2 regions of the Streptomyces sp. NPDC030893 genome follow, and region 1 is predicted to be linked to the other one. Evidence: riboswitches for the same ligand, from Rfam matches in the RefSeq annotation. Region 1 holds a riboswitch; the other holds the start of a gene.

What was found. A riboswitch is a leader RNA that binds a small molecule or an ion and turns the genes downstream of it on or off. The one in region 1 is predicted to bind glycine.
Region 2: linked by a shared signal. The riboswitch ahead of gcvP (aminomethyl-transferring glycine dehydrogenase) and the one ahead of gcvT (glycine cleavage system aminomethyltransferase GcvT) in region 1 are both predicted to bind glycine.

The regions. Positions count from the first base shown of each region.
Region 1 covers NZ_JBVIFC010000007.1:271,922-279,015, reverse strand. The annotation lists gene ACZ434_RS16825 (glycoside hydrolase family 25 protein) at 1-105, opposite strand, end outside; gene ACZ434_RS16820 (DUF6236 family protein) at 207-1,457, shown strand; gene ACZ434_RS16815 (L-serine ammonia-lyase) at 1,461-2,828, opposite strand; gene glyA (serine hydroxymethyltransferase) at 2,996-4,255, opposite strand; gene gcvH (glycine cleavage system protein GcvH) at 4,270-4,647, opposite strand; gene gcvT (glycine cleavage system aminomethyltransferase GcvT) at 4,761-5,879, opposite strand; glycine riboswitch at 5,918-6,042, opposite strand; glycine riboswitch at 6,043-6,143, opposite strand; gene ACZ434_RS16795 (AAA family ATPase) at 6,365-7,033, shown strand; gene ACZ434_RS16790 (enhanced serine sensitivity protein SseB) at 7,087-7,094, shown strand, end outside.
Region 2 covers NZ_JBVIFC010000013.1:218,509-225,602, reverse strand. The annotation lists gene ACZ434_RS24145 (DUF881 domain-containing protein) at 1-75, shown strand, start outside; gene ACZ434_RS24140 (FHA domain-containing protein) at 137-1,066, shown strand; gene ftsR (transcriptional regulator FtsR) at 1,105-1,848, shown strand; gene ACZ434_RS24130 (bifunctional nuclease family protein) at 1,932-2,405, shown strand; gene ACZ434_RS24125 (MerR family transcriptional regulator) at 2,596-3,279, shown strand; partial or broken gene ACZ434_RS24120 (DNA polymerase IV) at 3,339-4,813, shown strand; gene ACZ434_RS24115 (PRC-barrel domain-containing protein) at 4,732-5,106, opposite strand; glycine riboswitch at 5,220-5,315, shown strand; gene gcvP (aminomethyl-transferring glycine dehydrogenase) at 5,490-7,094, shown strand, end outside.

The DNA.
Region 1 (7,094 bases):
GTTGGTGTACGTACGGCCCTCCGTCGCCTTCACGAAGACGAAGGACAGACCGTCGGTGTCGTACGAGGACGACTGGTACGAACTCACGTCGATGCCGCGCAGCATTGCCTGCTCCCTGATGTGCTCGTGGGGGGAGGGGAGTTGAATGATTACTTCCCCCTCACGACGACGTCCACGCGTCGGGACAGCCGCCAAGGAGCGTGACCGTGCAGCGCATCGGCCTGTACTACCCGTACGTCCACTTCCGCGATCCGGCCTGGGTCAAGGCCGCCGCCCTGTATCTGCCCCAGGTGGCCCGGGTCGTGCCGCAAGGGTTCCGGCTCGCGGACCCGGACCACGTCAGGGTGCTGCGGGAGGGGCTCGGCTTCGTCGAGGACATCGATCCCGAGGACGCCGTCGCCGTGGCCTCCGGCCGTCTGCTGCGGCTGGTCGAGGAGCGGGAGGAAGAGGTGCGGAGGCGTTTCGGCGTCCGTGACGGTGACGCGCCCGACGCCGGGGACGTGATCAACGCCGAGCCCGCACCGCCGGGCCCCCGGGTGCCGGCGGGCAACGGCGGGCACGGCCTCCGGCCCGGCGACCGGCAACTGGCGGGCCTGTACCCGGGGGAGATGACGCCGGAGCTCACGGAGGTCCTGTTCGACACAGGGCTGGCGGTGTGGCGCGTACGCAACAGTTTCAGCCACGGCACCCCGCACCCCTGGGTTGCGCTGGACCCGGCGCTCGCCTGGGTCTACAAATGCGCGCTGACGGCCGAACTCGCCGCGCGCGCCGCTCTCCTGCCCGTCACCGACCAGGAGGCTTCCCACACGGCCGTGGGCGCCTGGGACACCGCACGCATGGCGGCCGTCCTGCTGGACGGCGCCCCCGCTCCCGTGGAGACCGGCGGTCTGACCGAGCGGGTCGGGGTGCTCTCCGTGCGGTGCGTCCTGCCCGCGCGGCTCGCCATGGTGCCCGCCGAGCGGATCGTGGACCTCCGCACGCGGTACGAGCCGGAGTTCCACGCCTACATGGACGCCGTCGCCCGCACGGTCGCGGACCTGTCCGGGGAACTGGCCGGCATCAGCAGTGCTCAGGCCCTGGACCTGTACGTACGGCAGGCGGTGCACCAGAACTTCGACGTCGAGCTGGAGAAGCTGCGCAGGGCGATCAACGGCGTGGGCCTCCAGACGATCACCACGTCCGTCAGCACCACCTTCGACACCCCCACCTCGGCGGCCGTGGCGGGCGGGCTGATCGGCGCGCTCGGCGGCACCCTGGCGGGCAGCGCGACGGGTCTCGTAGCCGGTGTCGGCGCCGCGGCCGTCGGTGTCCTCGGCGGGGCGCGCAGACAGCGCGACGAAGCGCTCGCCGCCTCCCCGGTCAGTTTTCTCCTGCGGGTCGAGCGGGGGCTGGCGCCCGCCACCGCGGTGCGGAGGATCGGGCGCGCCCTGCGGCGTGGTGCCGGCGCCGGCGCGTGAGCCTCAGCACTCGATGATGTTCACCGCGAGCCCGCCCCGGGCCGTCTCCTTGTACTTGACCGACATGTCCGCGCCGGTCTCCTTCATGGTCTTGATGACCTTGTCCAGGGACACCTTGTGCGAGCCGTCGCCGCGCATCGCCATCCGTGCCGCCGTGACCGCCTTCACCGCGGCCATGCCGTTGCGCTCGATGCACGGGATCTGGACGAGGCCGCCGACCGGGTCGCAGGTCAGGCCGAGATTGTGCTCCATGCCGATCTCGGCGGCGTTCTCCACCTGCTCCGGGGAGCCGCCCAGCACCTCGGCGAGGGCGCCCGCGGCCATCGAGCAGGCCGAGCCGACCTCGCCCTGGCAGCCGACCTCCGCGCCGGAGATGGAGGCGTTCTCCTTGAAGAGCATGCCGATCGCGCCGGCCGCCAGCAGGAAGCGGACCACGCCCTCCTCGTCGGCGCCGGGCACGAAGTTCATGTAGTAGTGCAGGACGGCCGGGATGATTCCGGCCGCGCCGTTCGTCGGCGCCGTGACGACCCGGCCGCCGGCCGCGTTCTCCTCGTTCACGGCCATCGCGTAGAGGGTGATCCACTCCATGGCGAGCGCCTGCGGGTCGCCCTCGGAGCGCAGCTTGCGCGCGGTGTTCGCGGCGCGGCGGCGCACCTTCAGCCCGCCCGGCAGGATGCCCTCGCGGGACATGCCCCGGTCCACGCAGGCCCGCATCACCTGCCAGATCTCCAGCAGGCCCGCCCGGATCTCCTCCTCGCTGCGCCAGGCGCGCTCGTTCTCCAGCATCAGCGCGGAGATCGACAGACCGGTCTCCCGGGTCAGGCGCAGCAGCTCGTCGCCCGTGCGGAAGGGGTACTTCAGGACGGTGTCGTCGAGCTTGATGCGGTCCGCGCCCACGGCCTCCTCGTCGACGACGAACCCGCCGCCCACCGAGTAGTACGTCTTCGACAGCAGCTCCGCGTCGGAGGCGTCGTGCGCCCACAGCGTCATGCCGTTGGCGTGGTACGGCAGTGCCTTGCGGCGGTGCAGCACCATGTCGTCGTCGAAGGAGAACGCGATCTCGTGCTCGCCGAGCAGCCGGATCCGGCCGCCGTCCTTGATCTTCTCCACCCGTTCGTCGGCGGACTCCACGTCCACCGTGCGCGGCGAGTCGCCCTCCAGGCCCAGCAGCACCGCCTTGGGCGTGCCGTGGCCGTGGCCGGTGGCGCCCAGGGAGCCGTACAGCTCCGCCCGCACCGAGGCGACGGAGTCCAACAGGTCCTCGTTGCGCAGCCGCCGGGCGAACATCCGGGCCGCCCGCATCGGGCCGACCGTGTGCGAGCTGGACGGGCCGATGCCGATCGAGAACAGATCGAAGACCGAGATGGCCACGGGAGGACTCCTAAGGGTTCGGCGGACGACGCTGTCCACCGGGAAGGGGTGGTTCGGCAGAGCGACGGGTGAGGGAACGTTCATGCGGTTCACGGTGCGGGGCACCGCGCCCACCGACCCAGTGTGCGCGATGCCCCGGATGTCCGTACCAATAAAAGCGTACGAAATTACTTCAGACCGGGGTACAACGGGTGCTTGCCGGCGAGCGCCGTCACCCGGGCCCGGAGCGCCTCGACGTCGTAGGACGGCTTCAGCGTCTCGGCGATCACGTCCGCGACCTCGGCGAAGTCCTCGGCCGTGAAGCCGCGGGTGGCGAGGGCGGGCGTGCCGATCCGCAGACCCGAGGTCACCATCGGCGGGCGCGGGTCGTTCGGGATCGTGTTGCGGTTGACGGTGATGCCGACCTCGTGCAGCCGGTCCTCCGCCTGCTGCCCGTCCAGCTCGGAGTCGCGCAGGTCCACCAGGACCAGGTGCACGTCCGTACCGCCGGACAGCACGTCCACACCCACGGCCCGGACGTCGTCCTCGACCAGGCGCTCGGCCAGGATGCGGGCGCCCTCCAGGGTGCGGCGCTGGCGCTCCTTGAACTCCTCGGTGGCGCACACCTTGAAGGCGACCGCCTTGGCGGCGACCACGTGCTCCAGCGGACCGCCCTGCTGACCGGGGAAGACCGCGGAGTTGATCTTCTTGGCCAGCTCGGCCGTGGAGAGGATCACACCGCCGCGCGGACCGCCGAGGGTCTTGTGCGTGGTGGTCGTCACCACGTGGGCGTGCGGCACCGGGTTCGGGTGCAGACCCGCGGCGACCAGACCGGCGAAGTGCGCCATGTCGACCATGAGGTACGCGCCGACCTCGTCCGCGATCCGGCGGAACGCCGCGAAGTCCAGCCGGCGCGGGTACGCCGACCAGCCGGCCACGATCAGCTTCGGCTTGTTCTCCTTGGCCAGGCGCTCCACCTCGGCCATGTCGACCCGGCCGTCGTCGCCGACGTGGTAGGCGACCACGTTGTAGAGCTTGCCGGAGAAGTTGATCTTCATGCCGTGGGTCAGGTGCCCGCCGTGCGCGAGGTTCAGGCCCATGATCGTGTCACCGGGCTTGAGCAGCGCGAACATCGCGGCCGCGTTGGCCTGCGCACCCGAGTGCGGCTGCACGTTGGCGTGCTCGGCGCCGAAGAGCTCCTTGACCCGGTCGATCGCGATCTGCTCGATCACGTCGACGTGCTCGCAGCCGCCGTAGTAGCGGCGGCCGGGGTAGCCCTCGGCGTACTTGTTCGTCAGGACCGAGCCCTGGGCCTCCATGACCGCGACCGGGGCGAAGTTCTCCGAGGCGATCATCTCGAGGGTGGACTGCTGACGGTGCAGTTCGGCGTCGACCGCGGCGGCCACCGCGGGGTCGAGTTCGTGCAGGGGCGTGTTCAGAAGCGACATACGGATACGACTCCTCAGCCCGCGATCGCGGCTTCGTACTCGGCGGCGGTCATCAGGTCGGCCTGCTCGTCGGTGACGCGCACCTTGAACAGCCAGCCGTCCCCGAACGGCGCCGAGTTCACCAGCGACGGGTCGTTCACGACGTCCTCGTTGACCTCGGTGATCTCACCGCTGACCGGGGAGTAGAGGTCGCTGACCGACTTGGTCGACTCCAGCTCGCCGCAGGTCTCGCCCGCGGTCACGGTGTCACCGACCTCGGGGAGCTGGACGAAGACCACGTCGCCGAGCGCGTTGGCCGCGTGCTCCGTGATGCCGACCGTCGACACGCCGTCCTCGGCGGCCGTCAGCCACTCGTGCTCCTTGCTGTAACGCAGCTGCGTGGGGTTGCTCATGGCCTGAATTCTCCTGTACAGGGGGATGACGGATGACTGAGGGGGCTGCGCGCGGCGCCCGTGAGCAGGCACGACCTGCTCACCTCAGGCGCGCGGGGCGTCCGACGACGGTGTCACTTCCGCCGCTTGTAGAACGGCAGCGCCACGACCTCGTACGGCTCGTGGCTGCCGCGGATGTCCACGCCGACGCCCTCGGTGCCGGGCGCCGCGTGCGCCGGGTCGACGTACGCCATGGCGATCGGCTTGCCCAGGGTGGGGGAGGGGGCGCCGGAGGTGACCTCGCCGATCACCTCGCCGCCCGCCACCACCGCGTACCCGGCGCGCGGGACGCGGCGGCCCTCGGCGACCAGGCCGACCAGGACGCGGGGCGGCTGCGCCGCGGCCCGCTCGGCGGCCTCGGCCAGCGCCGCGCGGCCCACGAAGTCGCCCTCCTTCTCGAACTTCACCACCCGGCCGAAACCGGCGTCGAAGGGCGTCAGGGAGGGGCTCAGTTCGTTCCCGTACAGCGGCATGCCCGCCTCCAGGCGGAGCGTGTCCCGGCAGGACAGCCCGCACGGGACCAGGCCCGCGCCCTCGCCGGCCTTGGTCAGCGCCTGCCACAGCTCCACCGCGTGCTCCGGCTTCACGAACAGCTCGAAGCCGTCCTCGCCGGTGTACCCCGTGCGGGCGATGAGCGCGGGGACACCGGCGACCGTGCCGGGCAGACCGGCGTAGTACTTCAGGCCGTCCAGGTCGGCGTCGGTGAGCGAGGCGAGGATGCCCTGCGACTCGGGGCCCTGCACCGCGAGCAGCGCGTAGGCGTCACGGTCGTCGCGGACCTCGGCGTCGAAACCGGCCGAGCGCTCGACGAGCGCGTCCAGCACCGTCTGCGCGTTGGAGGCGTTGGCGACGACCAGGAACTCCGTCTCGCCGAGCCGGTAGACGATCAGGTCGTCCAGGATGCCGCCGTCCTCGCGGCAGATCATGGTGTAGCGGGCGCGGCCGGGCTTCACACCGCCGATGTTGCCGACGAGGGCATGGTCGAGGAGCGCGGCGGCCTGCGGGCCGGCGACCGCGATCTCGCCCATGTGCGAGAGGTCGAAGAGGCCGGCCTTCGTGCGCACGGCGTTGTGCTCGTCGCGCTCGGAGCCGTAGCGCAGGGGCATGTCCCAGCCGGCGAAGTCGGTCATCGTCGCACCGAGCGACCGGTGCAGGGCATCGAGCGCGGTCCGGCGAGGTTCGGTACTGCTCATCGGTCGGTCTCCCAGGAGGCATGAAGGGCGAGGGCACTTCCTCCCCATCTGTCATCGGAACCTGAGAGGTTCGCCATGACCGCCCGCACAGCGGAGGAGCACGGCTTGCACCTTGGGTGGAGCCACTGGAGCACGGCTGCAGCGGCCCGCTTTTCAGATGTGCCTCGCCCGCGCGGTAACGGGGCCTGAGAGATTCAAGGGAGGGACTTGCTCCTTCGGCGCCCCGGCGGCAAACGGTGCCGGGGACTCTCCCGCGCGGATTCAAACGGCCGGTATGCAGTTGGCGCGCACATCATTGCACGCATCTTGAGCGTGCGGCAGGGGGACCCTTTCCTGGGATGCACAGGTTGTACGGGCACGGTCACAGGGAGCTGTGACAGGCCTGTTGCGGGAAAGGCACGGAAACGGGAGACCGGGGCATTACCTTCTCTTTACACTCGGCGGGGAACCGGACTCACAGCCGGTCCCAGGGGAGGACCAACACGGTGAACAGGACCACGGCGTGCGCCGCCACCACGGGCGTCACGCTGCCCCCGCAGTCGGCCGACCGGGCCGGCAGGGACTCCGGCGCACTGCCGGCGCCCCTCGTCCGCGATCTGCGCGGCCGGGACGGCCGCAGCCCGCGCGCCCTGCTCTTCGGGCCCCGCGACCTCGTCGTGGTCACCGGACTGCCCGGCAGCGGCAAGTCCACGCTGATGCGCCGCACGGTGCGCGGCACCCGCATCGACTCCCAGGACACCCGCGACCGCTGGGACCGCCGCATGCCCGGCCTGCTGCCCTACGCCGTCTACCGCCCCCTGGTACGCCTCGCCCACTACGCCGGTCTGCGCCGCGCGCTGCGCGCCGGGGCGGCGGTCGTCGTGCACGACTGCGGCACCCAGGCCTGGGTGCGGCGCTGGCTGGCCCGCGAGGCCCGCCGCCGGGGGGCGCGCCTGCATCTGCTCCTGCTCGACGTCACCCCGCAGCAGGCCCTGGCCGGCCAGCGCGAGCGCGGGCGCGGGGTCTCCCGGTACGCGTTCCGGCGGCACCGCGCGGCGAGCGAGCGGCTGCTGCGCGCGGTGGAGCGCGGATGGCTGCCCGCGGACTGCGGCTCGGCGGTGCTGGTGGACCGGCACGCGGCGGACGCACTGCGCCGGATCGGCTTCGCGGGCTGACCGGATAACCTTGCCGCCCACAGCAGTGGTTCCAGGCAGGCGGTAGACGAAAGATGGACTT
Region 2 (7,094 bases), on a different contig from region 1:
CGGTCCACCAAGATCGTCGTGGATGCCTTGCGGGCGGCGAAGCGGCCTGACTACGCTCGGTCGTCCTCCCGGTGAACCGGGGGTGCATGGGGGGCTTCCGGCGAGGGCAGGAGGTTGCGGGGGGTCGGCGCACCGAATGGGTGGTGCGTGGTGGAAACTGTCTGGCGGAGGCGGACGTTGTGAAGATGTCCGGGTCGGCCAATGTGTTCAGTCAGGGTTCGTCCTGCCCCACGGGCGGGTCTGTTTCGGTCAAGGGGAATCGCCCGTGAAGTTGTTTGCGAAGTTGTTCGGCAAGAGCGCGCGGCGAGAGGACAGCGACAACGCGACCGCTCGTCACCGCGCACAGCCTGACGCGGAAGGTCAGCGTCCGCTGTTCCGGGACCAGGTGGGTCAGGGCGCGCCGTCCGTTGACCCCGCACAGTCGGGCGGCATAGGTTTCGGACAGCCGTCGACCTCAGGTACGGGTGGTGGGTACCCCGACCCGTACGCGTCCCAAGCCCCAGGTGGGCAGCCGCGGCAGGAGGATTCCATGTCGGCCCTGGTGTGTACGAGGTGTGGTAACCGCAATGCGGAGAACAGCCGCTTCTGTTCCAACTGCGGTGCTCCGCTGAGGCCCGGAGTCGCTCCCGAGCGCCCCTCGGAGACGACGTCCACGATCTCCATCTCCGGTCTCGAGGCCTACGACGCCGAGGCCACCGGCCAGACGCAGATGCCGACGCTCTCCCCGGAGGCGCAGGCGGCCGTCGACGCGCTGCCGATGGGGTCCGCGCTGCTGGTCGTGCGCCGGGGGCCGAACTCGGGCAGCCGCTTCCTGCTGGACGGCGACCTGACCACGGCCGGGCGTCACCCGCAGAGCGACATCTTCCTGGACGACGTGACGGTCTCCCGCCGCCACGTGGAGTTCCGCCGCAGCCCCGACGGCTCGTTCACGGTGGCCGACGTCGGCAGCCTGAACGGCACCTACGTCAACCGTGAGCGGATCGACCAGATCGCCGTGTCCAACGGGGACGAGGTGCAGATCGGCAAGTACCGGCTGGTCTTCTACGCGAGCCAGCGGGGCTACTGACGGCCCCGGTTCCGGCCGGGGGAGCCCAGGGAAGGTCCATGCTTCAGACACCGAGCGGCGGTGCCGGCGACGGCGCCGCCGCCGCGGGCACCGGACTGATGAGCATCGGGGCGGTGCTGAACGTGCTGCGTGAGGAGTTCCCCGAGGTCACCATCTCCAAGATCCGCTTCCTGGAGTCGGAAGGGCTGATCGAGCCGCAGCGGACCCCGTCGGGGTACCGCAAGTTCAGCGCCGGGGACGTCGAGCGCCTCGGACAGGTGCTGCGGATCCAGCGGGACCACTATCTGCCGCTCAAGGTGATCCGGGAGCACCTGGCGGCCATGGAGCGCGGTGAGGCCGCCCCGCTGCCGGTGCTGAGCCGTCCGGGTGAGGGTGAGGCCGCCGCCCACGAACCGGCCGCCGACGGGCCCGCACCGGCCCGTATCGGCCGCTGCCAGCTGCTCGCCGCCGCCGGTGTCGCCGAGCCCGAACTCGCCGAGTGGGAGTCCTACGGACTGCTCGCCCCCGTGGAGGACGGGGTGTACGACGCCGAGGCGGTCACGGTCGCCGGGCTCATCACCGAGCTGGGGCGGTTCGGGATCGAGCCACGTCATCTCCGGGCGATGAAGGCCGCCGCCGACCGGGAGGCCGGTCTGGTGGACCAGGTCGTCGCCCCGCTGCGGCGCCACCGCAACCCGCAGACCAGGGCGCACGCCGAGGCCCGCACCAAGGAGCTCGCCGGACTCGCGGTGAAGCTGCACGCGGCGCTGGTGCAGTCGGCGCTCGGGGTGCGGCTGCCCTGATCGCGCGGGGCCGGGGGAGCGGATCGGCCACCCGACCCCGGCCCGACTACCCAAACGTCCCGGGCACGGCCTAGGGTTGCTGTGTGAACGAGCTCGATGTCGTAGGTGTCCGGGTCGAGATGCCCTCCAACCAACCGATCGTGCTGTTGCGTGAAGTGGGCGGCGACCGCTACCTCCCCATCTGGATCGGACCAGGGGAGGCGACGGCCATCGCCTTCGCCCAGCAGGGCATGGCACCGGCACGACCGCTGACCCACGACCTGTTCAAGGACGTGCTGGAAGCCGTCGGACAGGAGCTCACCGAGGTGCGCATCACCGACCTGCGCGAGGGTGTCTTCTACGCGGAGCTGGTCTTCGCCAGCGGGGTCGAGGTGAGCGCCCGCCCCTCCGACGCCATAGCGCTGGCGCTGCGCACGGGAACGCCGATCTACGGCAGTGACACGGTGCTCGACGACGCCGGCATCGCCATTCCGGACGAGCAGGAGGACGAGGTGGAGAAGTTCCGCGAGTTCCTCGACCAGATCTCGCCGGAGGACTTCGGAACCAGCAACCAGTGAGGGAGGGCGGCCGCCGCCGTGGCCGGGCGTCAGGCCCGAGCGGCAGGCATTCGGCTAGCCTTTCCCCGCGGTGGGGCACGGGAAACCACTCTTAGGGTGATTATCACTCGGCGTGCCGAGTGTGGCGATCGTTGACGCACCCTTGGTGACTGCCTACCGTCGGGGAGGCAGGTCAAGGACGGAGGTCGGCGTGAGAAGCAGCGGCGACGGTACGGCTGGGGGTGCCCCCGGACGCGGTTTCGGGGCGAGCGGGCCGTATCCTCCCCAGAGCTCCCGGTTCCGGCCGAGCGCGGGGTATCCCGTGCACGGCGGTGCGACCGAGCACGCCCCGCAGCGGCCCACGGCCGTGCCGAGCGGCGCGGGGGCGGCGGTCACGGCCTCCGAGGAGATCGGCTACCGGGGACCCACGGCCTGCGCCGCCGCCGGCATCACCTACCGGCAGCTCGACTACTGGGCCCGTACGGGACTGGTCGAGCCGAGCGTGCGACCGGCCCACGGGTCGGGGACGCAGCGGCTGTACAGCTTCCGCGACGTCGTCGTGCTGAAGATCGTCAAGCGGTTCCTGGACACGGGCGTGTCCCTGCAGAACATCCGCAGCGCCGTCCAGCACCTGCGCGAGAGCGGCTTCAGCGATCTGGAGCGCATGACGCTGATGAGCGACGGCGCCACCGTCTACGAGTGCGCCTCGCCCGACGAGGTGCACGCCCTGCTCCAGGGCGGCCAGGGCGTCTTCGGCATCGCCGTGGGCGTGGTGTGGCGCGATGTCGAGAGCGCGCTGTCGCAGCTGCACGGGGAGCGCGTCGACACCGGGGAGACCCTGGTCGGCCACAACCCGATGGACGAGCTGGCGCGGCGCCGCAACAAGGCCGTCTGAGAAGCTCCCGCACCCCTCCCAACAGGGCATTGTCAGTGGCGTAGGGCAGCATCGGACACGTGAGAGCCGCGCCCACGATCCTGCATCTCGACATGGATGCCTTCTTCGCCTCGGTGGAGCAGGCGTCCAAGCCGAGTCTGCGCGGGAAGGCCGTCGTCGTGGGCGGGCTCGGGCCGCGCGGTGTGGTCGCCACCGCCTCGTACGAGGCACGGATCTTCGGCGTCCACTCGGCGATGCCCATGGCGCAGGCCCGGAGGCTCGCGCCCAACGCCGCGTACCTGGTGCCGAGGTTCGCCCTCTACCGGTCCATCAGCGAGCAGGTGATGGGCCTGCTGCGGGCCATGTCGCCGCTGGTGGAGCCGCTCAGCCTGGACGAGGCCTTCGTGGACCTGGAGGCCGGCGGCAGCGCCTGGGACGAGCGGTCGGCCCGTCTGGCCGGGGCGAAGCTGCGCGCGGACATACGGGAGGTCACGGGGCTCACCGGTTCGGTGGGGCTGGCCGTCTCCAAGATGCTCGCGAAGATCGCCTCGGAGCAGGCGAAGCCGGACGGGCTGGTGCTGATCGAGCCGGGCACGGAGCGTGCGCTGCTGGCACCGCTGTCCGTGCGCACCCTGCCCGGTGTGGGCCCGGCGACCGGTGACCATCTGCGCCGGGCCGGGATCCACACGGTCGGCGAACTCGCCGAGGCGGGGGAGGACGAACTCGTACGGCTACTGGGCAAGGCCCATGGGCACGCGCTGTTCGCGATGGCGCTGGCGCGGGACGAGCGGCCGGTGGTGGCCGAGCGGGAGGCCAAGTCGGTGTCGGTGGAGGACACCTACGACGTGGACATCCACGACCGGGTGCGGGTCGCCGCGGAGGTCGTGCGGCTCGCCGACCGGTGCGTGCGCAGACTGCGCGGGGCCGGTCTGTCGGGACGCACGATCGTGCTCAAGGTGCGGCGGTACGACTTCTCCACGCTCACCCGGTCCGAGACGCTGCGGGGGCCCACGGACGATCCCGCGGTGGTGCGCGAGGCCGCCGCGCGGCTGCTGGACGCGGTCGACACCACGGGCGGGGTGCGGCTGCTCGGGGTGGGAGTCAGCGGACTGGCCGACTACACCCAGGAGGACCTGTTCGCGCAGGCGGCGGGCGTGGCCGGGGAGGAATCCGCTCACGAGGCGCCCGAGGCCGCGCAGGAGGCGGCGAGCCCGGTCCCCGCCGAGCGGCGCTGGCCGGCCGGGCACGACGTGCGGCACAGCGCGTACGGGCACGGCTGGGTGCAGGGCAGTGGGCTGGGCCGGGTCACCGTCCGCTTCGAGACGCCCGATTCCCGGCCGGGCCGGGTGAGGACCTTCCGCACCGACGACCCGGCCCTGGAACCGGCGGATCCGCTGCCGCTGGTGTCACCGGGACCGGGGGAGGACGAGAGCGCGAGAGCCGGCGACGGGAGCGGGTGAGCGGGGCGGCGGGTCAGACCTGCTTGTCCTTGCCCGCCAGCCTGCCGAAGTCGCGGTCCTCCAGCGGAGGGGGCGCGGCGACGTCCAGACCGTAGTGGTGGTAGAGCTGAAGTTCCTGCTCGGGGGAGAGATGGCGGCCCACACCGAAGTCGGGTGCGTCCTTGATCAGGGCCCGTTCGAACGGCACGTGGAGGGCGCCGTCGATCAGTTCGCTGGGCTCCAGGGGGACGAAGGCGTCCCGGCTGAACAGGCCGGTGCGTATCGCCGCCCACTCCGGTACGCCGGTGGCGTCGTCGAGATACACCTCGTCGATGGTGCCGATCCGGTTTCCGGTGCGGTCGAACGCCTTGCGGCCGATCAGGTGGCGCGGATCGATGTCGGTCTGCACGGGCCCTCCACTGGTCGCAAACTCATCCGTAAGCACTACAAAACGGCAGAATCGGCGGTGCGGCCACTCGAAGCCCCGGTGTTGTGCTCGCTGGTACGCTGGCAATCGGCCGCTGACCCCGTGCGGGAGAGCCCTCCAGGCACCACCGGAGGCGCCGAAGGAGCAAATCCTCCCCGGAATCTCTCAGGCACACGTACCGCACGGACGAGGTCACTCTGGAAAGCAGGGCGGGTGTCGACGGCTTCCGCTCTCACCGACGGTGAAAACCGGACCGCCCCGGGCGTTCCGGTGAAGCTCTCAGGTTGAGATGACAGAGGGGGAGGCCGTCCGGGCACCTGCGCCGTGGTGCCCCTCGAAGGTCGTCGGACCAGGAGGCCTCCTCAATGACCGCCCCTCGCACTCCGCTCTCCGAACTCGAACGGGGAATCCCCTTCGAACAGCGCCACATCGGCCCCGACCACGAGGCCCGGGCCAAGATGCTCGCCCAGGTCGGCTACGGCTCGCTGGACGAGCTGACCGCCGCCGCCGTGCCGGATGTGATCAAGAACGCCGAGGCGCTGGACCTGCCCGGTGCGCGGAGCGAGGCCGAGGTGCTGGCCGAGCTGCGGACCCTGGCCGACCGCAACGAGGTGCTCGGGTCCATGATCGGGCTCGGCTACTACGGCACCTTCACACCGCCCGTCATCCTGCGCAACGTGATGGAGAACCCCGCCTGGTACACGGCCTACACGCCCTACCAGCCGGAGATCTCCCAGGGCCGGCTCGAGGCGCTGCTGAACTTCCAGACCGTGGTCGCCGAGCTCACCGGCCTGCCCACCTCCGGTGCCTCCCTGCTCGACGAGGGCACCGCCGCCGCCGAGGCGATGGCGCTGTCGCGGCGCATGGGCAGGAACAAGAAGGGCCTGTTCCTGGTCGACGCGGACGCCCTGCCGCAGACCATCGCCGTGATCGAGACGCGTGCCGAGCCGACCGGGGTGGAGGTCGTCGTCGCCGACCTGAGCGACGGCATCCCCGCCGGGCTCGCCGAGCGCGAGATCAACGGCGTGCTGATCCAGTACCCGGGCGCCTCCGGTGCCGTGCGCGACATCAAGCCGGTCATCGACCAGGCGCACGAGCTGGGCGCGCTCGTCACCGTCGCCGCGGACCTGCTCGCCCTCACCCTGCTGAAGTCGCCCGGCGAGCTGGGCGCGGACATCGCCGTCGGCACCACCCAGCGTTTCGGTGTGCCGATGGGCTTCGGCGGACCGCACGCCGGCTACATGGCGGTGCAGGAGAAGATGGCGCGCAGCCTGCCCGGCCGTCTCGTCGGCGTCTCCGTCGACGTGGACGGACACAAGGCCTACCGCCTCGCCCTGCAGACCCGTGAGCAGCACATCCGCCGTGAGAAGGCCACCAGCAACATCTGCACCGCCCAGGTGCTGCTGGCCGTCATGGCCGGGATGTACGCCGTCTACCACGGCCCCGAGGGTCTGCGGGTCATCGCCCGGCGCACCCACCGGTACGCCACGGTCCTCGCCGAGGGGCTGCGGGCCGCCGGAGCCGAGATCGTGCACGGCTCCTACTTCGACACGCTGACCGTGCGCGTCGCCGGGCGGGCCGCCGAGGTCGTGGCCGCCGCCCGTGACAACGGCGTCAACCTGCGTCTCGTCGACGCCGACCACGTCTCCATCGCCTGCGACGAGACCACCACGCGCGACCGGCTGACCGCCGTGTGGAGCGCCTTCGGCGCCGAGGGCGACATCGAGGCCCTGGACGCGGCCGCCCCGGACACCCTGCCGGACGCCCTGCTGCGCGACGACGAGTACCTGACGCACCCCGTCTTCCAGCAGCACCGCTCCGAGACCGCGATGCTGCGCTACCTGCGCCGCCTCGCCGACCGCGACTACGCGCTGGACCGCGGCATGATCCCGCTGGGCTCCTGCACCATGAAGCTCAACGCGACCACCGAGATGGAACCGGTCACCTGGCCCGAGTTCGGGCAGCTGCAC